Regions from separate parts of the Sphingobium sp. AntQ-1 genome, predicted to be linked through region 3. Evidence: riboswitches for the same ligand, from Rfam matches in the RefSeq annotation. Region 3 holds a riboswitch; each other region holds the start of a gene.
What was found. Region 3 has a riboswitch for cobalamin ahead of sphantq_RS06430 (TonB-dependent receptor plug domain-containing protein). Riboswitches for the same ligand answer to the same signal wherever they lie in the genome.

Region 1 (7,498 bases), on a different replicon from region 3:
AGGATGAGCAATAAGGTGCGCCGCCGTGCGTGTGATGGGTAGGACATGGGAAATGGCACCTCGCATTGGATCGGTGGTCCCCGTCACGCTTGTGTACCGGGGTCGTGTGGGTCATGGGGTGGGCATGTTATGCAGATTGACGAAATGGCCATCCGCCCGGCTGACGGCGCGCCTGTTCGCATGGGTGGCGGGCGGCCTCCTGGCTGGTTCGGCGCCCGCATCGCAGACCGGCCGCAGCGCCCCGCCGCGGCGGATCGTGTCGTTGAACCTGTGCGCCGACCAATATCTGCTTGCGCTGGCCGATCGGACGCAGATTGCCGGCCTGACCCGGAATGCGAACAATGCGGCCATGTCCGCAGCGGCGGCGCAGACGCGCGGCCTGCCCATATTGAGGGGGTCGGCGGAGGAGGTGCTGGCGATCGATCCCGATCTGGTGATAGGCGCGCCGGCCCGCCGCACCGGCATGATGGCGGCGCTGTCGGGCGCGCATTATCACACCCTCGATCTCAAACCGGCTGGTAGTTATGCCGGCATCGTCACGCAAATCCGCGCCGTCGCCAAGGCCATTGGCCATGTCGATCGCGGCGAGGCGCTGATCGCCCGGATGGACCGGGATCTTGCCGCCATCGCTCGGCCGCGCCCGGCCGGCATCGCCGCTTACTATCAGCGGCGCGGTTTCCTGACCGGAACGGGCACGCTGATCGACGACCTGATGACCCGCGCGGGTCTGGTCAACCTGGCCGGAAAGCTCGGCAAGCCGGTCCTGTCGCAACTCACCCTCGAAGAGTTGATGGTTGCCCAGCCGGACTATTTGCTGATCGAAAGCGGTTCCGAACGGGTGGTGGATCAGGGCACGGAGATGCTGCGGCATCCGCTGTTGAAAGACATCAAGCGGCTGCGCCTGCCCCAGGCATGGACCGTCTGTGGCGGCCCGGCCTATGTCGATGCCGCCCGCAGCCTGGTGAACCAGATCGACCATCGCCCCTAAAATTCGATGCCGGGCTGCGCCTTGACGCCCTGTTCGCGGAACGGGTGCTTCACCAGCGTCATCTCCGTCGCCAGATCCGCGGCTTCGACCAGCGCTTCGGGCGCGTTGCGGCCGGTGACGATGACATGCTTCATCTCCGGCCTGGCCTTAAGAACCGCCAGCACCTCGTCGAGGGGGAGATAATCGTAGCGCAGGACGATATTGAGTTCGTCGGCCAGCACCAGATGATAGGCTGGGTCGGCGATCATGCGCTTGACCTGATCCCAGGCTTTGCCTGCCGAAGCAATGTCTTGCGCCCGGTTCTGCGTATCCCAGGTGAAGCCGTCGCCCATGGCCATGAATTCGACCTGATCTGGGAAACGATCGAACACGGCCTTCTCGCCCGTTTCCATCGCCCCCTTCACGAACTGGACCACGCCGACCTTCTTGCCATGGCCGATGGCGCGCACCACCATGCCCAGCGCCGCGGTCGTCTTGCCCTTCCCCTTGCCGGTGTGGACGATCAGCAGGCCCTTTTCGACCGTCTTGCCCGCGACGATCCGGTCGTGCGCGGCCTGCTTCTTCTTCATCTTCTGCGCATGTTGTTCGTCGGTCCGTTCGGCCATCGTCATCCTCCTGCAAGCTGGGCGAGCAACAGGCCCGCGCTGTTCGATCTGGGTTTCCACATGCCGCGCTCCAGCGCTTCGGCCAGGCGCGCCGCAGTTTCGCGCAGCGCGGCCGGATTGGCCTCCGCCAGGAAGGCACGCACGGCTTCATCCTCGATGAAGGCGGCATGGACTGCGTCGAAATGATGATCGCGCACGGCATGTGTCGTGGCGGCGAAGGCGAACAGATAGTCGACCGACGCGGCGATCTCGAACGCGCCCTTGTACCCGTGGCGCATCACGCCCGCGATCCATTTGGGATTGGTGACGCGGGCGCGGACCACCCGGCCGATCTCGTCCTCCAGCGTGCGAACGACAGGGCGTTCGGGGCGGCTATGGTCGTTATGATAAGCGCGCGGCCGCTTGCCCGACAGATGCTCGACGGCGGACGCGACGCCGCCCTCGAACTGGTAATAATCGTCGCTGTCGAGCAGGTCATGCTCGCGATTGTCCTGGTTCTGAACGACGGCGTCGGCTTGCGCCAGGCGCGTGGCGAACAGGTCGCGCGCGGCGTCGCCCTCCACCCCTGCCCCATAGGCATAGCCGCCCCAGTCGAGATAGACGTTGGCGAGATCGGCGCGGTCGTGCCAGATTTTCTCGTCGATCATCGCCTGAAGGCCCGCGCCATAGGCACCCGGCTTCGATCCGAACACGCGAAAGCCCGCGCGCAGGGCGGCCGCCTTCACGTCATGGCCGGCGTCGATCAGTTGCGCCGTCTCACGGCGATGGCGGGCGGCGGCGGGATTGTCCTCGTCCGGCTCGTCCAGCGCCATCACGGCGCGCGCGGCGGAATCGAGCAGGTCGATCTGTTCGGGGAAAGCATCGCGGAAGAAGCCGGAGACGCGGAAGGTGACATCGACGCGCGGGCGGTTGAGTTCGGCGATCTTCATCACCTCAAAACCGATCACGCGGCCCGACGTCCAGTCCCAGCGCGGTCGCACGCCCATCAGCGCCAACGCCTGGGCGATGTCGTCCCCGCCAGTGCGCATATTGGCCGTACCCCACGCGGACAACGCCATGGCCCTTGGATATTCGCCCTCGCGCTGGAGATAATCGTCCACCATTAGTTGAGCGGAGCGGCGGCCAAGCTCCCAAGCGGTGGCGGTTGGCACGGACCGGGTGTCGACCGAATAGAAGTTGCGGCCGGTCGGCAGCACGTCGGGGCGCCCGCGCGTGGGCGCGCCGGAGGGGCCGGGCAGCAGGAAACGCCCGTCCAGGCCAGCCAGCAGCGCAGCCTTTTCGGCGGGGCCGCAACGGTCCACGCGGCCGGCGAGATCGCCCAGCAGCGAACGCATAACGGTCTGCGACGCCGGGCCGGGCGCTGTCGCACCCTCGACCAGCGCGACGGCCAGCAGTTCGAGCCGTTCGATCGTGTCGCCATGGCTGCGCCAGGGCGCATCGCTCACCGCTGCCAGCACGGCCGGTCGGGGGCCGGTCCAGCCGTCGCCCATCCGGCAATCGAGCGGATCGAAGCCAAGGTCCAAATCGTCGGCCATAGCGCGGAGCAAGGATGCCTGGCCCGCGTCGTCATAGCCGCGCGGGGTGCGCGACAGAGCGATGAGCAGGTCGGTGCGCAATCGGCCAGTCGGCGACCGGGTGAAGATGTGCAGCCCGTCGCGTATCTGCATCTCCTTCAATTCGCACAAATAATTGTCGAGAGCCGCGAGCGCGTCGTCGCCATCCCCGACGGCCCCGGCATCAGCGTCCAGTCCTTGCGACCGGGCGAGATCGAGAATTTCGGCTTTCAGATGCTGGATGCGGCGCGGGTCCATGCCGGCTGCGAGATAATATTCATCGACCAGCGCTTCGAGCGCCTTCAACGGGCCATAGCTTTCCGCGCGCGTCAGCGGCGGGGTGAGATGATCGATGATCGCCGCGCCGATGCGCCGCTTCGCCTGCGTCCCCTCGCCCGGATCGTTGACGATGAAAGGATAGAGTTGCGGCACCGGCCCCGCACAGATTTCCGGGAAACAGCTGTCGGACAGGGCCAGCGCCTTGCCCGGCAGCCATTCCAGATTGCCATGCTTGCCGACATGGATGACCGCCTGCGCGCCGAAATCATGGTTCAACCAGAAGTGGAAGGCCAGATAGGCGTGGGACGGGACCAAAGCCGGGTCGTGATAGCTGGTCTTGGGATCGATATTGTAACCGCGCGCCGGCTGGACCGCGACGACGATATGGCCGAAGCGATGGGCGGGCAGATGAAAGGCGCCGTCACGCACGAAAGGATCGTCCACAGGGACGCCCCATCGCGCCATCACCGCCTCGCGCACCGCTGCTGGCAGCGCGTCGAACCGCAGGCGGTAATCGCCGATCGGCAGGCGGATTTCCGGCAGGCGATCCAGCGACGCACGGGCGTTGGTGACGCCGCCCAGCAGGATCGCCATCAGTCCCGCGCCGTCAACAGGAGCATCGCCGACATGATAGCCCGCTTCACCCAGGGTAGAGAGAATGGCGGCCGCGCTGGCGGGCGTGTCGAGGCCGACGCCATTGCCTAGCCGACCGTCGCGATTGGGATAGTTGGCGAGAATGAGCGCAACGCGCCGATCCGAGGCGGGCGTTCGCCGCAATGCCGCCCAATTGGCGGCAAGATCGGCGACGAAGGCAACGCGATCGGGCGAGACGCGCGGCGCCACAATGCCGCATTGGGTCCGGGCATCGAAACGCTCGGCCGCCTTGAAGGCGACGGCGCGGGTGAACAGGCGCCCGTCTATTTCCGGCAGAGCGACGTTCATCGCCAGGTCGCGAGGACCAAGGCCACGCGGACTGTCGGCCCAGTTGGCCTGCTCGACGCCCGCGAACACGGTCTGCAGGATCGGACAATCCGCTGCTTCGAGGACGGCCGGCGTTCGCCTGTCGCCGGGCGAGGAGGCGGCGAAGGACGTGGCGTTCAGGATGATATCGGGCCGGATCGCGCCGATCAGCCCGTGCAGCCAGTCGATCGCGAAGGGTTCGCGCAGCGCCCGCACATGAACGGCGACGACGTTCAGCCCGCGTCCCTTCAGCGCGGCGACCAGCGCTTCGACGGCATCGAGCGTACCGGCGATCATTAGCGCGCGATAGAAGCAGAGGAGCGCGACGGGCTGTCCCGCGCGCCATCCTGTCCGCACATCATCCAACGTCGGCCGCTTCATGCCGGCCAGATAGAAGCCGGCGTCCGCGATCGGCACGGGATCGTCCGGCACGCCTACATCCGCACCGATCAGCCGCGCGGCATGGCGCAGGAAGCTGACCGCATTGGCGACGCCGCCCTGCCGCAGATAGTCACGGAGCCGCTCGCTGATCGCCTTCGGCAGCGTCGCGGCGGCGTCCAACGACGGGTCGGGTTCCCGGCCATCGGCGATCGCTGCAAAGGCGATGCCCTTTTCCCGCGCAACCCGCGCGATTTCATCGACGCCATAGGGCCAATAGCTCTTGCCCCCCAGCAGTACGATGCACACGAAACGCGCATGGGCGATCACCTTTTCGACGTAGAGGTCGACCGAATAGGGATGTTTGAGCTGCAGCAGGTTGACCAACCGGATCGACGGCGCATCCTCACCCAGCAGGGCCGCCGCCTGGGCGAAACAGGCCAGCTCGCTGTCCGCCACGGTCAGGAACACGATCTCGCCCGGCGATTGATCGAGGTCGATCGCCTCGTCGCCGTTGGAAACGGTTCCCGGCGTAGCGGCCAGCAAATGCATCAGGCGAAGGCCGCGCGAAGGGCGCTGTCGATGGCGGCCTGATCCAGCCCCTTCTGCCCGATCACCACCAGTTGTGACAGGCGCGACTCCTCCGCCTTCCAGGCGCGGTCGAAATAATGCTGGATGCGGGGACCGACCGCCTGGACCACCAGGCGCGCCGGGCGATCGGCGATGGCGACCATGCCCTTGATGCGCAGGACATCATGCGCCTCGATCAACGGGGCCATGGCCTGCACCAGCGCATCCACGCCCGTAATCTCGCCGCCGGTGACGACGAAGCTGTCGAAATCGTCATGGTCATGATCGGGGTCGCCGTCATGGTGCGAGGGTCGCGCATCGATATCCTCTTCGACTTTGGCGAACAGGCCGAGCACGACGCCGGCATCGATCGCGCCATGATCGGTCCGCACGATCTTCACCCCACTACGGATATCCTTGCCTATGTCGCCCTCGATCCGGGTCAGCGCATCAGCATCGACCATGTCGGCCTTGTTGAGGATGACGAGGTCCGCGCAGGCGAGCTGGTCTTCGTATAGTTCCTCCAGCGGACTGTCATGGTCGAGCGAGGGGTCGGCCGCCCGCGCCAGCGCCAGCGCGGCTTCGTCGGTGGCGAAGCGCCCGGCGGCGACCGCATCCGCATCGATCAGCGCCACGACGCCATCCACGGTCGCGCGGGTGCGGATGTCGGGCCACTGGAACGCCTTCACCAGCGGCTTGGGCAGCGCCAGACCGGACGTTTCGATGATGATATGGTCTGGCGGATTGGCGCGGTCGAGCAGCTTGAGCATGGTCGGCAGGAAATCGTCGGCCACGGTGCAGCAGATGCAGCCATTGGCCAGTTCGACGATATCGTCTTCCGGGCAGGCGTCGTCATTGCATCCGCGCAGCAGCGCGCCGTCGACGCCAACATCGCCGAACTCGTTGACGATCAGCGCCAGCCTGCGACCCTTGGCATTGTGCAGCAAATGCCGGATCAACGTCGTCTTGCCCGCCCCCAGAAAGCCTGTGATGACGGTGGTCGGGATCTTGCTCACGCTTCTTCTCCTTCAAGCGCCATGGGATTCATGCGCGAAGGGGCGATCGGCATCGCCGAGCCTGATGATGGCCATGTCTACCCCCGCTGCACCTGAGCGATATCTCGGCGGGGGCGTGCCGGACGCGAACGAACGGTCGATGCGCGGCGACGAGCAGGCGCATGGAGCCCGTCAGCGCGCACCGATGCGGCCCCAGCCACATGGGTTCGTCGCTCAGACGGCGTTCACCGTGCCCCGGCCATCCCCTGGACCAAAGCAAGAGCGACCAGACGCCGGCAGGTCTCCTGGCTCGCGGGTCATCGCTTGATGCACGCCTTCCCAGGCCTCGCAGGATTTAGCGTCCGGCCCAGTGGCTGCTCCCCTGGAAAGGGAGCGATGTGCATCGCGCTCGCCGCTTACAGTTGCAGGGACAGCTGCGGATTTGGATGAGCGCCCTTGTCGAGGGACTGCCACCCGCACCGCCTTCCCATTTTAATCCCCTTGCGGGGAACCGGCGCGATCAGTCATCGAAGGGGGCTTGCGGCTCCCCGGATGCGGTCGGCGATACCGGCTGCCGGGGCCGTCCGCAAGCCCTGAGTGCGGTGCGATCGCCTGAAGCCGCCAGATGCGGTTGAAGGACAGGCGAACGGTCGATAGCGGCGCAATGTCGATGGCAGGCGTCGTCACGAGCGGAAAGCCGAGCGCGTGCGCCAGCGCGGCGCGGATCGTCATGGCATGGCTGATGGCGCAGATGCATCCGGGCGACTGCGCGATTCCGTCCAGCCAGCCGCCTACCCGCTGTCGCACCGATTCCATGGTCTCACCATCCGCGGTGCCCTGCGTCGGATCGGCGATCCAGTCGGACAGGGCGGCCGGTTCGGCGGCGAAAAGGTCGGCAAACGACCGGCCCGACCAGCGCCCGGCATCCATGTCCACCAGCGCGACCTCGACCGAGGCATCCAGCCCCATCGCCTGGGCAGTCTGCGCGGCGGCGCGGGACGGGCTGCAAAGGACATGGTTGTCGAAACCCGGCGGCAGGCGGCAGGCGGCGGCATCATGCGCGCCGCGTGCGTCCAGGCCCTCGTCCAGCGCCGGGAAGCCGCCGACCCGGCTGGACGGCGTGGACGCCGCGCATAGGAGAAGGAGGGATGTGGACAGCGGAACCTCCAA
Region 2 (7,498 bases), on a different replicon from region 3:
TGTCGCCGGAAATGCCGCCGATGCGCGTGAAAATCCACCAGCCCCATAATCCGGCCAGCGGCGCCATAGCCAGCAGCGCCGGCATCCAGAAGGCGGCGGCGAGGAGCATGACGCCCCACAGCGCCAGATCGGCGGGGCGGATGACCGCGCGGAATTGCGCGCCAAGGCCGTCATGCAGAGGCGGCAGCCAGCGGCTCCAGAGCAGCGGCCCAATCCGTGCGGCGAAGGGGATCAACAGCAGCGGGCCAAATGCCGCGGCCTGCACAAGGCCATGGAGCAGCACCAGCTTTGCGATCAGTTGCAGCGCCACCGCCGTTGCGCCCATGGCCCCGACATGCGGATCGGCCAGCACGGCCAGCAAGCGTTCGCGATCCCGGTGGGCGGCGCCCTTTGCGTCGGCGAGGTCGGCCAGTCCATCCAGATGCAGCGCACCGGTCACCCAGACCCACGCCAGCAGCGCGAGCAGCGCGCCGGTCCATGCATCGATCCGGGCGCCGGCCCATGCCGCGCCGGCCACCAGCCCGCCGATCATCAGGCCCGCCGCCGGGAACCAGCGCATCGCGGCGGCGAACGCCGGCCCGTCCGCTTCCACCCTCGGCAGGGGCAATCGCGTCAGAAATTGCAGCGCAAGGATCAAGCCCTTCATGTCACCAACCCCACAAGCTGCGCCCAGGGCCGGTCGCCCGGCCAGAGGCGCAGCGTGAGGCAGGCGGCATAGGGCAGATCGACTGTCCAGATCTGACGCTGGTCGAAGCCGCACAATGCCGCCAGCGCCGCGCGCATCGCGCCGCCATGGGTCACGACCAGCGTCGGTCGGCGCGGAAGAGCGGCGATCGCCTCACCGACCCGCGCTACCAGCGCAGACCAGCGCTCGCCTCCGGGGGGCGGACAGGCATCGGGGTCCGCGTAGAAATGCGTCAGGGCCGCCTGGTCCAGCATCGCCGGATCGGCGCCATCCCATGCCCCGAAATCCAGCTCCCGCCAGCGCGGGTCGGTCCGCGACGCGATGCCGCGCTGCGCAGCGATGGCGGTCGCCGCCTGGCGCGCGCGCGTCAGATCGGACGATGATATGACTTCCACCTCCAGCGTATGGGCGCGCGCCACGCAGGCGGCGATGCCTGCATCGGTGGCGGGCCAGTCGGCATGTCCCAGCAATCGCCCGGTCAATTCGGGCGCCCCATGTCGCATCAGATGGAGCAGCGTGCCGCTCATCCGCCCGCCGACACGCCCGCATCGGCGAAGGTCGCCATCTGGTCATGCGCCGCCAGCGCGGTGCGGATCACCGCCACCGCCACTGCGCCGCCGCTACCCTCGCCCAACCGCATGTCGAGGTCGAGCAATGGCCTCAGCCCCAGCCGGTCGAGCAGCCGCCCGTGACCCGCCTCGGCGGATCGATGTCCGGCAATAATATGATCGGTGATCGTAGGCATGGCCACCGCCAGCGGCGCCAGCGCCGCCGCACAGATGAACCCGTCGAGCACCACCGGCACATGACGATGCCGCGCCGCCAACATGGCACCGGCAATGGCGACGATCTCCCGCCCGCCAACCCGGCGCAACGTCTCGAACGGCGTCATCGGGGCGTCTGCGTGATAGGCCATGGCGAGTTCGACCACCTGTCGCTTCATCGCCAGGCCATGCGCATCGACACCGGTCCCCGCGCCGACCCATTCCCTCGCGCTGCCGCCAAAGCTGCGCTGGCACAAAGCCGCAGCGGCGGTGCTGTTGCCGATGCCCATCTCGCCCAGCAGCAGCAGGTCCAGGCCCGGATCGACCATGTCCGCGCCGCAATTGAGCGCCGCCAGACAATCCGCCTGGCTCATCGCCGCAGCGACGGTGAAATCCTCGGTCGGGCGGTCGAGGTCGATCGGCACGACATGCAGATCCAGCCCGGCTGCGCCCGCCAGCGCGTTGATGGCGGCCCCCCCTGCGGCGAAATTCGCGACCATCTGCGCCGTCACTATGGGCGGAAAGGCGCTGACGCCATGCCGCGTCGCGCCATGATTGCCCGCAAAGACCGCTGCCCGGCCGCGATCGATATGCGGGCGCGCGCGCCGTTGCCAGCCGGCCAGGAAGATGGCGATCTCCTCCAGCCGACCCAAAGATCCGGCCGGTTTTGTCAATTGCCCCTGACGCGCTGCGGCAGCGGCGCGGCAGGCCAGGTCGGCCCGCGGCAGGGACGCCAGCGCGTCGTCGAACGCCGCCTCGGTGGGAAACAGGCTCATGTGGCGACGAACCCGGCAGGCGGCAGACGCACGATGAAGTGGCCCTTCACCCCTTGCGGCCAGTCGGCATAAGGCACCTGGCCATGGGCGCTCGCGGCATGATGCGCCGCATAGTCGAGGATCGCGCGCGCGGCATCCTCGTCAGGCGTAAAGCGCCCCAGCACATAACCGATCTTCCCCGGCGCCCGCAGATGGACGGCGCAATGGTCGGAACAGGCGAAGAGGCAGGGCATGTCCTGCACCGCCACCCCGTCATAGCGGTCCGACCCGGCCTTCACCCGGCGCAGCGCCTCCGCCAGCCGCGCACCGCCGCGCACGCCATCGGCATCTTCCCGCTGCCCCGGCGAGTGGCGGCAACTGCTGCACACCACCACCGCCGGACCATCCTCGACCGCGCGCAACATCAGGCGGTCGCCGCACGGCGCAGCCGGCCGCTGCGGTCGGCCAGATGCTGCAAGGCCGGCAGGCCGGCCAGGATCATGGCGTAGCGCCCGAACTGCCGCGCCATTACATCCGGCGCGAAGGCCGCCCAGCCGGAATCGAGCGCCCACGCGCCCGCCAGGACGGCCATCTTGAACGTAGCGAACGCTGCCCCATAGGCCACGACCAGCCGCACCGCCGGATGCGCGTGCGGCAACAGGCGCGCCGCACCATCCGCGCCGAGCAGCGACGCGATCGCCGCCAGCGCCATGGTCCCGGCCCAGACGCCATTCTCCACAGTCGTTTCATAGCCCAGCAGGCAATAGCCCACCCCCTGCGACACCGCCCAGGCCGCGAGCATCAGGATGATGCCGTCCTGCCGGCGGACATGCAACGCGGCCAGGGCGGCCAGGGCGGGGAAAGGCGTGGCGCAGGCCAGCGCCAGAGTGGTTATGGTGCTGGCCAGCGTCATCAATCCGATCCAGAGATGGCGGGCGGCGGCAGGGGGCAGGCTGTCCATGGTCATACGCTCCTTGTCAGGGGGGATCAGAACCGCGCCCGCAGGCCAGCATGAATGCTGCGGCCCAATTGACCGTAGCGCCGCGCGGTTTCATAATATTCGTCGAACAGATTTTCGACCCGGCCGAATAGCGTCAGCTTGCCCATGACCGGCATTTCGGCACGCAAATCCACCAGCGTGTAGGCCGCGTTGACCAGTGGCGCGACCGTGGCGCTGGTGCGCGCGGTGTCGAGCGCCTTGCCCGACCAGCGCACCGCCACGGCGGTACTCAGACCGAACGCCCAGTCGTACCGCGCTGTCGCATTGGCCGCATGGCGCGGTCGCCGCGCCAGTTGGTTGCCATAGTTCAGGCCCGGCGACCGATCCTCCGCGGACACCCAGCTATAATTGCCGTCGATCGTCAGCCGACCGACATGGGCGACGCCGGCCAGTTCCAGCCCGTGCGCCTCGCTGCGCTGGACATTGGCATAATAGCCAAAGCGCGGCGTCGTCGTGCCCGGCGCATAGCAGAGCGGCGGCCGGTTGGTCGTCGGACAGCCATTATAGGTGATGAGATTGTCGGTGCTGCGATCGAACCAGGTCGCCGACAGGATCAGCGCATGGTCGAACAGATGCTGTTCGATGCCGGCGTCCCAGCCATGGGCCTTTTCGGGGACCAGGGCGGTGTTCCCATAATCGCTGTAGAGCTGGTAGAGCGTCGGCGCCTTGAAGCCCTCGCCATAGCTCGCCCGCAGGATCGTGCGGTCCTTGACCAGCGCCCAGGCCGCGCCCGCACCGAAGACCGTGTTGCCGCCAAAGGTCGAATGATGATCGTAGCGCACTCCGCCATTGACGGTCAGGCCGGCCAGCGGCTCGACGCTCAGTTGGGCATAGAGGCTGTCGATATCGGCAGACCCGCGGGTCGTGGCGTAGGCAGCCAAACTATCGGAAGGCGAAGCCGTGCGCATCCGCTGCTCCTCGCGCTCCGCGCCGAAGGTCGCGGTCCAGCCCTGCGCGATGGTGAGCACGCCCTGATATTCGTAGCGCTTCGTCTCGCCTCTGGCGGTGAAACTGGTCTGACGCAGTTTGCGGGCGGGATTGACGTTGTCGCGCAGCGTCTCGCTGCGGCTGAAGGACAGGCGATTGCGCAGCGCACCGCCGAACAGATCGGCGTTGAGGCCGGCGTAGCCGATCCATTCCTCGACTTCCGAATATTCGGGGCTGTCGGGAATGGCGCCGGCGCTGTCGATATCCGTGCGCCCCTTGGCATAATAGCCGCGCATATCGATCGACACGCCCGGCGCCAGCGCGACGCCCAGACGCCCGTTGAGCGTGCCGTTGGTGTAGCCGTCCTTCTCCTTGGCGCCAAAGCGCGGGCTGATCGCCGAGATGCCCTCCGTCGTGAAGCGGCTGCCCGCGACCTGCCAGTCGATCGCGCCCTGTCGTCCGCCCAGCGCAGCGCGGGCGCTGACGGTATCGCGCGATCCCGCCTCGATATCGAAGCTGCCTTCGATCGGGCGTTCGGCCCGTGCGGTGACGATGTTCACCACGCCACCAATCGCCTGGCTGCCCCAGAGGATCGACTGTGGACCGCGCAATATCTCGATCCGGTCGGTATCGCCGGTCATCAGCGTCGCGAAATTATAGCCGCCGCCGGTCGAGGACGGATCGGCCAACTTCACGCCGTCGATGACCAGCACGGTCTGGTCGGCCTCCGCGCCGCGAATGCGGATCGAGGTCGCCGTGCCATAGCCGCCATTGCGGGTGAAGCTGACGCCCGGCGTGCGGATCAGCAGGTCGGACACCACCAGCGCCTGTGCGGCGTCGATCGCCGGCTTGTCGATGATGGTGATGCTCGACGCCACCTGTTCAATCGCCTGCGGCTGGCGCAGCGCGGTCACGATCACATCGCCCGCATCATCGGCCCAGGCCGGCGTGGACAGGCCCGCTAGAATGAAAAGGCCGCTCTTTGAAATCCAATGCATCATAATCCCCCAGTCGTTGACAGGACCGGGCGGACGCGACGCGGTGGCGATGCAGGGCGCACGCGCACGACATCGCCACCGTGCGAACCCGCACGGTCAGCTTGTCGTTGCGCGAGGATATCCTCGTTCGACCGGCACACCCTGTCCGGACGAAGAACGACCGCGACAGGCAGGTCTCCTGGCTTGCGGGTCAATGCCGTATTCGAAGCGCCTTCTCGGGATCATCGATTCCAATGGCTTGTGCCTCGATGGCTCGCCGCTCACAGTTGCAGGGGCAGCCGGGGTCTTTAACCCCGTTCCCTTTTGATCCCCTTGCGGGGAACCTGACGCGCAGCCGCCCTAATCGACTTGGATCAGGCGATCAAGTGGAAGAAGCCACCGGTCACCTGGCCCGCGCGGTGGCCCGCCGGAGGAAGGGCCTGCCCCTCCGCATCGGCCATGTCGGCCAGCGGCTCGCCCTCGCTGGCGGTGATGCTGGCATAGTGGAACTCATGACCCAGCAATAGCTGCCCGACAGAGGCGAAGCTGGCGCCCTGCCGCAGCCGCGCGCTGCGATAGCCCAATGTTCGGCGCCTGCGCGCAAAACTGGTATCCATCGGCAACAGGCCCGCCATCGGGTGGACGACGCCGTCGCCATCCTCCAGCGTGCGGCCCAGCACCATATAGCCGCCGCATTCGCCATGCACCGGCCGGCTCTGCGCAAAGGCGCGCAGGCCGCTCAGGAACTGGCCATTGGCCGCGATCCGCGCAGCATGGAGTTCGGGATAGCCGCCGGGCAGCCAGCAGGCATCGCAATCGGCGGGCGGCGATTCGTCCGCCAGCGGAGAAAAGAATCGCAGCTCCGCGCCGGCCGACCGCCACCAATGTACGATATGGGGATAGAAGAAGCTGAAGGCGGCGTCCCTGGCGACGGCGATCCGCTGCCCCGGTGGCCGGATGCCGGGCGGTTGCGCCGGCACGTCTGTCGTAGCGCCGGCCGCCGCCTGGATCGCATCCAGATCGCATTGCGCCGTCACCCGCGCTGCGATCGCGTCGATTCGCCGTTCCAGTTCCTCCGTTTCGCCAGCCTGCACCAGTCCCAGATGGCGGGACGGCATGGCCAATCCCTCGTCCGTGGCCATCGCACCCAGCAGCGGCAGGCCGATACGCGCGAACCCATCCTCGATCATGCGGACATGGCGCGTGCTGGCCACCTTGTTGGCGATCACTCCGGCGATGGCCGGCGCGCCGGGAAAAGTCGCGCAGCCATGCGCCACCGCCGCCACCGTCTGCGCCGCTGCGCGGGCATCGACGACCAGCAGCATCGGCCAGCCCAACAGCCGCGCCACATCGGCCGACGCGCCCGAACGACCCGGCGACCGTGCGCCGTCATAAAGGCCCATCGCGCCTTCCGCGACGACGAGTTGGACAGTTGTAGCGACGTGCGCCGCCAGCCCCTGCAGCATGGTCGGCGCCATGGCGAAGCCGTCCAGATTGACCGAGGGCCGGCCAGTCGCGGCTTCGTGAAAGGCCGGGTCGATATAGTCGGGTCCGCATTTGGCGCCCTGCACGCTCAGGCCGCGATCGGTGAAGGCGCGTTGCAGGCCGATCGTCACCATCGTCTTGCCCGCGCCCGACGCCGGGGCGCCGATCACCAATCCCGCGCCCAGTCGCGGCGTCACGACGTGCGCCATACCGGCAAGGGGGCGATGGCATCCACGAGGAGGGCGGCGCGATTCGGTGTCATGCCCGCCTTGTGGCAAAGCAGGCCCCGCGCCGCCAGCGCCTCAATGGCGGCGGAGGCGCCTCAGCAGATGATCCGCACCCTTGTCGCCGATCATGATCGCGGTGGCGTTGGTATTGCCAGCGGGAAGGCTGGGCATGACCGAGGCGTCGGCGACCCACAGCCCCTCGACGCCGATGACGGCCAGATCGGCATCGACCACCGCCAACGCATCGTCGCGCACGCCCATCCTGGCCGTGCCGACCGGATGATAGAGCGGGATCGACGCCATCCGCACATAGTCCCGCAACTGATCGGGATCGGTCAGTGCCGCGCCGGGGCGTAGCTCCCCCCTTATATGTGTCGCAATCGGTGTCTCATGCAGGATGCCGCGGGCGATGCCGATGCCCTCGACGATCTGGTCGACATCATCGTCGCTGCCCAGTTGCCGATGCTCGATTTTCGGCGGCGCGAAGGGATCGGCGGAGCGGAGACTGATCCGCCCCCGATGGCTGGGCCGCATCAGCCCGACCAGGGTGGATACGGACGGCGTCTTGCGCAGCATCAACCGGCCCTGTTCATCGAAATCGAATGCGAAGGCGGCGAAGCTGATCTGGAGATTGGGCGCGGGCAATTCCGGCCGGCTCTTCACGAAAGCCTGCGCATG
Region 3 (7,498 bases):
GATTGGGCCACCAACTGCCCGGAATATAAGGTGACGGCGGTGCAGGTGATGGCGTCGAACGGGCCGAGCGACTGGCAGCAGGATTATGTGCGGCAGGCGCGCAACAGTCGCCGCATCGCGCCGTTGGAAGCGGCCGAATAGGGAGGCGGATATGAGCGATGATATCCATGTCATGTCCACCGAGGACCGCCTGCTCTATATGGCGCACCAGATCGCGCGCAATCTGGCGATGATGGGAGACGCGAAGGCGACGGAAGCGCTGGCCGAGCATCTGACCCGTTTCTGGGACCCGCGGATGAAGGCGCAGATCGTCGCCATCGCGCAGGACCAGCCCGACCGGCTTTCGCCGATGGTGGCGGCCGCCGTCGCGCGGATGGCGCGGGGTCGGGCGGCGCCTGATGTCGACGCGACGCAATTCAACGCGGTGGACGAGACGGGCCATTGCGACGCCGGTTGAGCGGCGCGCCGTCCACCGCTACGCCCTGATGATGGAAGACGCCGCCGCCAGCCCCCTGACATTCGATCGTCTGACCCCGGACGGCCGGACGCAGGCGATCGCCCGCGCGCTGGCGGAGGAAGTGCCGGTCGCGATCGAATTTAACGGCATCGGCTATGCGGTGCTGATGGCGACGCCGAGTGACATTGGCGATCTGGTGCTGGGCTTTGCGCTGGCCGAGCGGCTGATCGGGCCGGGCGATGCGGCGTTCGATGTCGACACGCATCGTACCGACCAGGGGATCGTGGCGCGCGCGACATTGCCGCAGGACCGCACCGAGGCCTTGCTGGAGCGAGTGCGGCATCGTGTGTCGGAGTCGTCGTGCGGCATGTGCGGGATCGAAAATCTGGAGCAGGCGATAAGGCCGCTGCCCAAGGTGACGGCGGTATCGCGGGCGGACCCCGCCGCCATCTTTCGCGCATTGGGGGGGCTGTGCGATCATCAGCCGTTGAACGCGGCGACCGGGGCCGCCCATGCCGCCGCCTGGGTCGGCGCGGATGGCGCGATCTTGTTGGTGCGAGAGGATGTCGGGCGGCATAATGCGTTCGACAAGCTGATCGGGGCGATGGCGCGCCAAGGAGACAGGGCACGGGCGGACTGGGACGGCGGTTTCGCGCTGCTGTCGTCGCGCTGTTCCTATGAACTGGTGGAGAAGGCGGTGCTGAGCCAGTGCCCGATGCTGGTCACCATTTCCGCGCCGACGCGATTGGCCGCGACTCGCGCGGAGGCGGCCGGCCTGCCGCTGGTCGTGCTGGCGCGGGGCGATGCGCTGTTGCTGCGCGGCCACAGGCTGTTGCCCTAAACCGGCGACGGCTTGGCATTGCATCCGCTTTCCCCTACAGCGCGCGGCGCAGGGGCGGCTTGGCTTCCCCTGCGAGATGATCGCGCCGGTGCCCCGTCAGGGGCTTAATCGGGAATGCGGTGCGGGCGTGCGAGCGCCCAATTCCGTGGCTGTCCCTGCAACTGTAAGCGGATAGTGCGATGCATATGGTCGAAAGACCGGCCACTGGACCGATGTCCGGGAAGGCTATGCATTCGTGCTGCGACCCGCGAGCCAGGAGACCTGCCGGCGCTTGGTCGCTCTTGCTTTGGTCCAGGGGATGGCCGGGGCACGGTGGTTTTCCGTCGAGCGACGCCATGCGGCCGGGGCCGCATCGGGTTGTGGACGGGATATGGCGCCATCCCTTGCCTCTGCCTGACCGCGTTGCGGACGCCCCAGCCCAAGTCGCACCGGCGCCGGGGGGTTATATATGCTGAAAACAGGTATTTCTCTGGTGGCGCTGATCGTAGCGACGCCGGTTCTGGCGCAGGATGACCAGATCGTCGTCACCGCCACGGGCATCGCGCAGTCGCGCGACGAGGTCGGCCAAGCGATCACCGTGATCGACGCGGAGACGATCAAGACGCGGCAGGCGATCGATGTGGTCGACCTGCTGGCGACGACGCCGGGCGTGCGCTTCAACCGCAACGGATCGACCGGCGGGGTGACCGGCGTGTCGCTGCGCGGCGCGGAAACGACGCAGACTTTGGTGCTGATCGACGGGGTGAAGGTCAACGATCCCAGCGGCATCGGTGACGGTTATGATTTCGGGCCTTTGCTGACCGGCAATATCAAGCGGATCGAGATATTGCGCGGCTCCAACTCGGTAGTGCATGGCAGCCAGGCGATCGGCGGCGTGGTCAATGTGATGACCGGCGTGCCGGCTGAAGGGTTTGGCGCGAACGCATCGGTGGACTATGGCTATAGCGATACGCTGAACGCCAAGGCGGACGTGTCGGGCACCAGCGGCATCGCCGCGGGCGGGATCGGCGCGGCCTATTTCCGTACCGACGGCATTTCGTCGGCAGCCGGGGGCACGGAGCGCGACGGGACCGAGAATATCGCGGCCAACGCGCGGCTGACGCTGAATTTCACCGAGGCGCTGAGCCTGGACCTTCGTGGCTATTATATCCATGCGGACATCGACTATGACAGCTTCTTCGGCGCGCCTGCCGACAGCAGCGATGTGAGCAAGCTTGACCAATATGTCGGCTATGCGGGCCTCAACCTGGCGCTGCTGGATGGCAAGCTGACCAATCGCGCCGCCGTCACATATCTGCGCAACGACCGCGACTATTATTTCGTGCGCGGCACCGATCCCGATTATGGCTATTCGGGCACAAATCTGCGGTTCGAATATGAGGGCGTCTATGCGCCGGTCGAGCAGGCCAAGCTGCTGTTTGGCTATGAGCATGAACGGCCCGACTATGATTTCTTCGGCTTTGGCGACACGGCGAGCGCGAAGATCAATATCGACAGCGTCTATGCGCTGGCGATCGTCAAGCCCTTCGCAGGCCTGGCCGTCACCGGCGGCGTGCGCCATGACGACCATAGCCAGTTCGGCGGGGCGACGACCTTTGGCGCGAACGCCAATTATTCGCCCAATGGCGGCGCGACCAATGTGCGGCTGAGCTATGGCGAAGGATTCAAGGCGCCTTCGCTCTATCAGCTATATGACATCTATAGCGGCAATACAGCGCTGCGGCCGGAGCGGTCGAAAAGCTACGACATCGGGTTTGACCAGAGCCTGGATGGCGGGCGGGCGATGCTGTCGGTTACGGCGTTCCGCCGCGACACGCTCGACCAGATCAATTATGATTCCTCGCTGCCACCCTTTGGCGGTTATAATAATCTGGACCGCACCCGCGCCAAGGGCGTGGAAGCGTCGATCGCGCTGAAGCCGGTCGATGCGCTGACCGTCACCGGCAGCTACAGCTATGTCGATGCGCGGGATCGGTCGGCGGGGTCGGCCAACTATGGCAATCGCCTGGCCCGCCGCGCCGCCAATGCGGTGAGCGTGTCGGCCGACTATGTCTGGTCGTTCGGCCTGTCGACCGGCGCGACGGTCACGATGGTGGGCGACAGCTTCGACAATGCGGCCAATACGCGGCGGCTGGACGGCTATGCGCTGGCCGGGGTGCGGGCCTCGATGCCGCTGGGCGCGCATCTGGAAGTCTATGGTCGCATCGACAATCTGTTCGATGAGACGTACCAGACGGCCTATGGCTATGGCTCCTATGGCCGCGCTGCCTATGGCGGCGTGCGTGTTCGCTTCTGATCGACAGGCAAGGGGGCGGGCGTGATGCCTGCCCCTTCAGCGCAGCGCGTTCAGTCGCGCCATGATGGTGCGCGCCGCCTGCACATAGGCGGGGCCGCCGCACACGGTCCAGCTTTGCGGCAGGCTGATGCGCGGAACGGCGGCGAGCGCGGGATGGTGCAGCATTTCGGTGCCCTGATCGACCACGCGGTCGGTGGCGCTTTCCACGATCAGCCAGTCGGGCCGCGCCGCCACCATTTCTTCCAGCGGCACTTGCGCCAGCGGCGGTTTGCCGAGTTTGGCGGCGAGGTTGGTGAGGCCGACGCGGCGCATCAGATCGTCGATCAGCGTGCCGGTGCCGGTCATATAGCCGCGCCGCTGATAATAGGCCGCGACGCCGCTGTGTTTGGGGCGAGGAAGGGCGGCGAGGTCGCGGTTCATGGCCGCGATCAGTCTTTCACCGCGATCGACATGCCCGATGGCGCGCGCCATCTGGCGGATCTGGTCGAGGATCGCGGCATAGCTGTCGGCGCTGGCGAGGCCGAGCGTGCGCCACTGGCCCGGCGGCGCGCCCGCTACCGCATTCGGGCCGATCGGGAAACCCAGGATCAGGTCGGGGCGGATCGCCAGCACTTCCTCCGCGGGACGGCGCAGCGTGCGGAAACCGCGCGCTTTGATCGCCGCTGCGGAGAGTTCGGGATCGCGGGCGTTGCTGCTGAGCGCGGCGATCTGGGTCGGATCGGCGAGGGCCAGCAGATATTGGTCGGCGCAGACGTTGAGCGACACGATGCGGCGCGGGGCGGCCGATGCGGACGTGCCGGCAAGCACGAGCAGGGCGGTTGCCGCGATCATCAGGGGGCGGATCATGGAAGCGTGTTGAATCCAATAGCGGGACTTGATTCCGCCTTCGCAGGAACACGCGGCATTGCCAACCGCCAAGGCGCGCGCAAGTGACCGCGCGCCGCCATCATCCGTTGCTGATCCCCGGCTTGCTGCTGCTGGTCTTCGGCACCGCCTTCGGCTCCGTGCTGCTGGGCGCGGTGGCGATCAGTCCAGCGCGCGTCTGGGCTGTGCTGACCGGCGGCGGCGATGCGGTCGCCCGCACCATCATACTGGACCTGCGTTTGCCGCGGATGCTGCTGGGCTTGGTTGTCGGCGCGATGCTGGGGCTGGCGGGGGCAGCGTTGCAGGGTTATCTGCGTAATCCGCTGGCTGAGCCGTCGGTGCTGGGTGCGTCCAATGCGGCGGCGCTGGGGGCTGTCTGCGCGCTCTATTTCGGGCTGGCGCAGTTGCATCCGATGATATTGCCGCTGCTGGCAATATTGACCGGACTCGTCGCCATCCTGACCCTGTTCGCGCTGTCGGGCACGGTGGAAAGCCCACTGACGCTGATCCTGGCCGGCATCGCCGTGGCGACGCTGGCGGGGGCGGGGATCAGCCTGGCGCTCAACCTGTCGCCCAATCCCTTCGCTGCGATGGAAATCATGAGCTGGCTGATGGGGAGTCTGGAAAATCGCAGCTATGCCCATGTCTGGATCGCGCTGCCCTGCGTCGTCGTGGGCGCGGCGCTGCTGATCGCGGACGGGCGGACGCTCGATGCGCTGACCTTGGGCGAGGATGGCGCGCAGGCGCTGGGCGTCAACCTGTCGGTCGCGCGGTTGCGCATGATGCTGGGCGTGGCGATCGGCGTAGGCGGCGCGGTGGCGGTGTCGGGGGCGATCGGGTTCGTCGGGCTGATCGTGCCGCATCTGGTCCGACCGCTGACCGACCGGTCGCCATCGTCCGTTTTGGTCCCGTCCATGCTGGGCGGCGCAGCGCTGCTGACTCTGGCGGACATCGGGGTGCGGCTGATCCCGACCAATAATGAATTGAAGCTGGGGGTGGTGACCGCGCTGCTGGGCGTGCCCGTCTTCCTGGCGCATCTGATACAGGAGCGGCGGCTATGGTGACGATATCGGCGCAGGGGCTGACGGTGCGGCTGGGCCGCCACGCAGCGGTGCGGGATGTGGACGTGAGATTGGAGCCGGGGGCTTTGGTGGGCGTGATCGGTCCCAATGGTGCGGGCAAGTCCACGCTGATCCGCGCGCTGCTGGGGCTGGTCAAGCCGCAGGCGGGGCGGGTGCTGATCGACGGACAGAACGTGACGCGGCTCGACCGGCGGGCGATGGCGCGCGCCGTCGCCTATCTGCCGCAGGGCCAGACGCTGCACTGGCCGCTCAGCGTCGAGCGGCTGGTGGCGCTGGGGCGATTGCCGCATTTGGGGCCATTGTCCAGGATGTCGGCGGATGATGAAGCGGTGATCGAGGCGGCGATGGTCCGGGCCGATGTGCAGCATCTGAAGGGTCGGACCGCGACCGAATTGTCGGGTGGCGAACGCGCGCGGGTGCTGCTGGCGCGGGCGCTGGCGGTGGGCGCGCACGGGCTGATCGCGGACGAGCCGCTGGCCGCGCTCGATCCGGGGCATCAGATCGACGTCATGGACCTGCTGCGCGGCGAGGCGCGCGGCGGGGCGCTGGTGGTGACGGTGCTGCACGACCTCGGCATGGCGGCGCGTTATTGCGACCGGCTGCTGCTGATGGACGGCGGGGCGCTGGTGGCCGATGGCGCGGCGATGGACGTGCTGACGGCGGGTGCGCTGGCGCGGGTCTATGGCGTGACGGCGCGGATCGAGCGGGACGGGGACGTGCCGCTGATTGTGCCGATGGCGCGGGTTAACGAATAAGATATCCGTTCGAAGCGAACGGGGTCTGGATTACTCCCCAAACCCCCTTGGTGCAGGATCGGCGACGGTCACGGCGCCAGCGCCGACTTCGCTGACTTCCAGCGCGCGTTCGGCGACGCCGGCGCGGTTGAAGCGGAAGGCGCCATCGATGCCGGAGAAACCGCCTACGTCGCGCAGGCGCGCGGCGGGGAAGGGCGATCCGGGCTTCCAGTCCTGCGCGATGCGGACGGTCAGCAGCACCGAATCATAGCCGAGCGAGGACAGGCGAAAGGGGGATGCGCCGTAGCGGGCGCGATATTTGGTCGCGAGTTGACGATAGAGCGTGTCGGAAACGCTGGCGAACCAGGCGCCGCGCAGCACCGGGCTGGCGGCCAGCGTGCCTTCCGTATTCCACAGTTCCGTACCGAGCAGGCGCGCGGTCGCGCCGCCATTTTTGCGCACGATCGGCGCGACCTGAAGCGCGACGCGGCCGCTGTCGGCGATCAGCAGCGCATCATAGCTGGATGACGCCTGCAATTTCTTGACCGCTGCCGTGATCGAGGCGGGGCTGCGGTCGAACGTCTGCATGGACACGACGGTGCCGCCAGCCTGCTCGACCGCGCGCAGCAGCGCATTGCCCGCCCGTTCGCCATAGGTGCCGCGCGGGATCAGCGCGCCGAAATGGCTCAGGCCTCTTTCGCGGGCGAAACCGACGACCCGTTCGATCGACTGGGTGGGATTGTAACCCATGATATAGACGCCGCCGCCCGCGACGCTGTTATCGTTGGAGAAGCTGATGACCGGGACATTGGCGCGCGCGGCGATAGGCCCGATCACACGGGCGTCCTCCGCCAGCAACGGTCCCAGGATCAGGCGGTTGCCGTCGGCCAGCGCCCTGTTCACCGCCGCAGCCGCACCAAGCGCGGTGTCATAGGTGGTGATGCGAACCCTGTCGGTTTTGGTATCCATCAACGCCAGCGTAGTGGCGTTGGCGATCGATCGGCCGACGCCCGCATTGGGACCGCTCATCGGCACCAGCAGCGCGACGCGATGGCGCGTGGCGTCGGTCGGCAGGCCCTGCACCACTTCCGGGCCGGTCGGCTGGACCGGGCCGGTGGGCGGCGCGGGGGCCGGCCCCTTGGGCACGATCGACTGACAGGCGGCCAGGAACAGCGCCGCCCCCATGAAGGCGCAGCGCGCGCCGCGCTTCATGGCAGCGAACAC

Region 1: it holds a riboswitch for cobalamin, as region 3 does, so the genes downstream of both, cobW (cobalamin biosynthesis protein CobW) here and sphantq_RS06430 (TonB-dependent receptor plug domain-containing protein) in region 3, are expected to answer to the same signal.
Region 2: it holds a riboswitch for cobalamin, as region 3 does, so the genes downstream of both, sphantq_RS20240 (TonB-dependent receptor plug domain-containing protein) here and sphantq_RS06430 (TonB-dependent receptor plug domain-containing protein) in region 3, are expected to answer to the same signal.

The regions. Positions count from the first base shown of each region.
Region 1 is NZ_CP117159.1:417,869-425,366, forward strand. Features, by position in the region: gene sphantq_RS20815 (FecCD family ABC transporter permease) at 1-47, opposite strand, end outside; gene sphantq_RS20820 (ABC transporter substrate-binding protein) at 125-988, shown strand; gene cobO (cob(I)yrinic acid a,c-diamide adenosyltransferase) at 985-1,593, opposite strand; gene cobN (cobaltochelatase subunit CobN) at 1,596-5,315, opposite strand; gene cobW (cobalamin biosynthesis protein CobW) at 5,315-6,349, opposite strand; cobalamin riboswitch at 6,607-6,859, opposite strand; gene sphantq_RS20840 (histidine phosphatase family protein) at 6,821-7,498, opposite strand, start outside.
Region 2 is NZ_CP117159.1:300,007-307,504, reverse strand. Features, by position in the region: gene sphantq_RS20265 (adenosylcobinamide-GDP ribazoletransferase) at 1-646, opposite strand, end outside; gene sphantq_RS20260 (histidine phosphatase family protein) at 643-1,212, opposite strand; gene cobT (nicotinate-nucleotide--dimethylbenzimidazole phosphoribosyltransferase) at 1,209-2,225, opposite strand; gene sphantq_RS20250 (DUF1636 domain-containing protein) at 2,222-2,629, opposite strand; gene sphantq_RS20245 (hypothetical protein) at 2,629-3,165, opposite strand; gene sphantq_RS20240 (TonB-dependent receptor plug domain-containing protein) at 3,192-5,132, opposite strand; cobalamin riboswitch at 5,281-5,471, opposite strand; gene sphantq_RS20235 (cobyrinate a,c-diamide synthase) at 5,483-6,790, opposite strand; gene sphantq_RS20230 (GMC family oxidoreductase) at 6,896-7,498, opposite strand, start outside.
Region 3 is NZ_CP117158.1:1,295,965-1,303,462, reverse strand. Features, by position in the region: gene fdhF (formate dehydrogenase subunit alpha) at 1-141, shown strand, start outside; gene sphantq_RS06440 (formate dehydrogenase subunit delta) at 152-457, shown strand; gene fdhD (formate dehydrogenase accessory sulfurtransferase FdhD) at 486-1,298, shown strand; cobalamin riboswitch at 1,368-1,581, shown strand; gene sphantq_RS06430 (TonB-dependent receptor plug domain-containing protein) at 1,747-3,594, shown strand; gene sphantq_RS06425 (ABC transporter substrate-binding protein) at 3,631-4,440, opposite strand; gene sphantq_RS06420 (FecCD family ABC transporter permease) at 4,524-5,522, shown strand; gene sphantq_RS06415 (ABC transporter ATP-binding protein) at 5,516-6,295, shown strand; gene sphantq_RS06410 (penicillin-binding protein activator) at 6,326-7,498, opposite strand, start outside.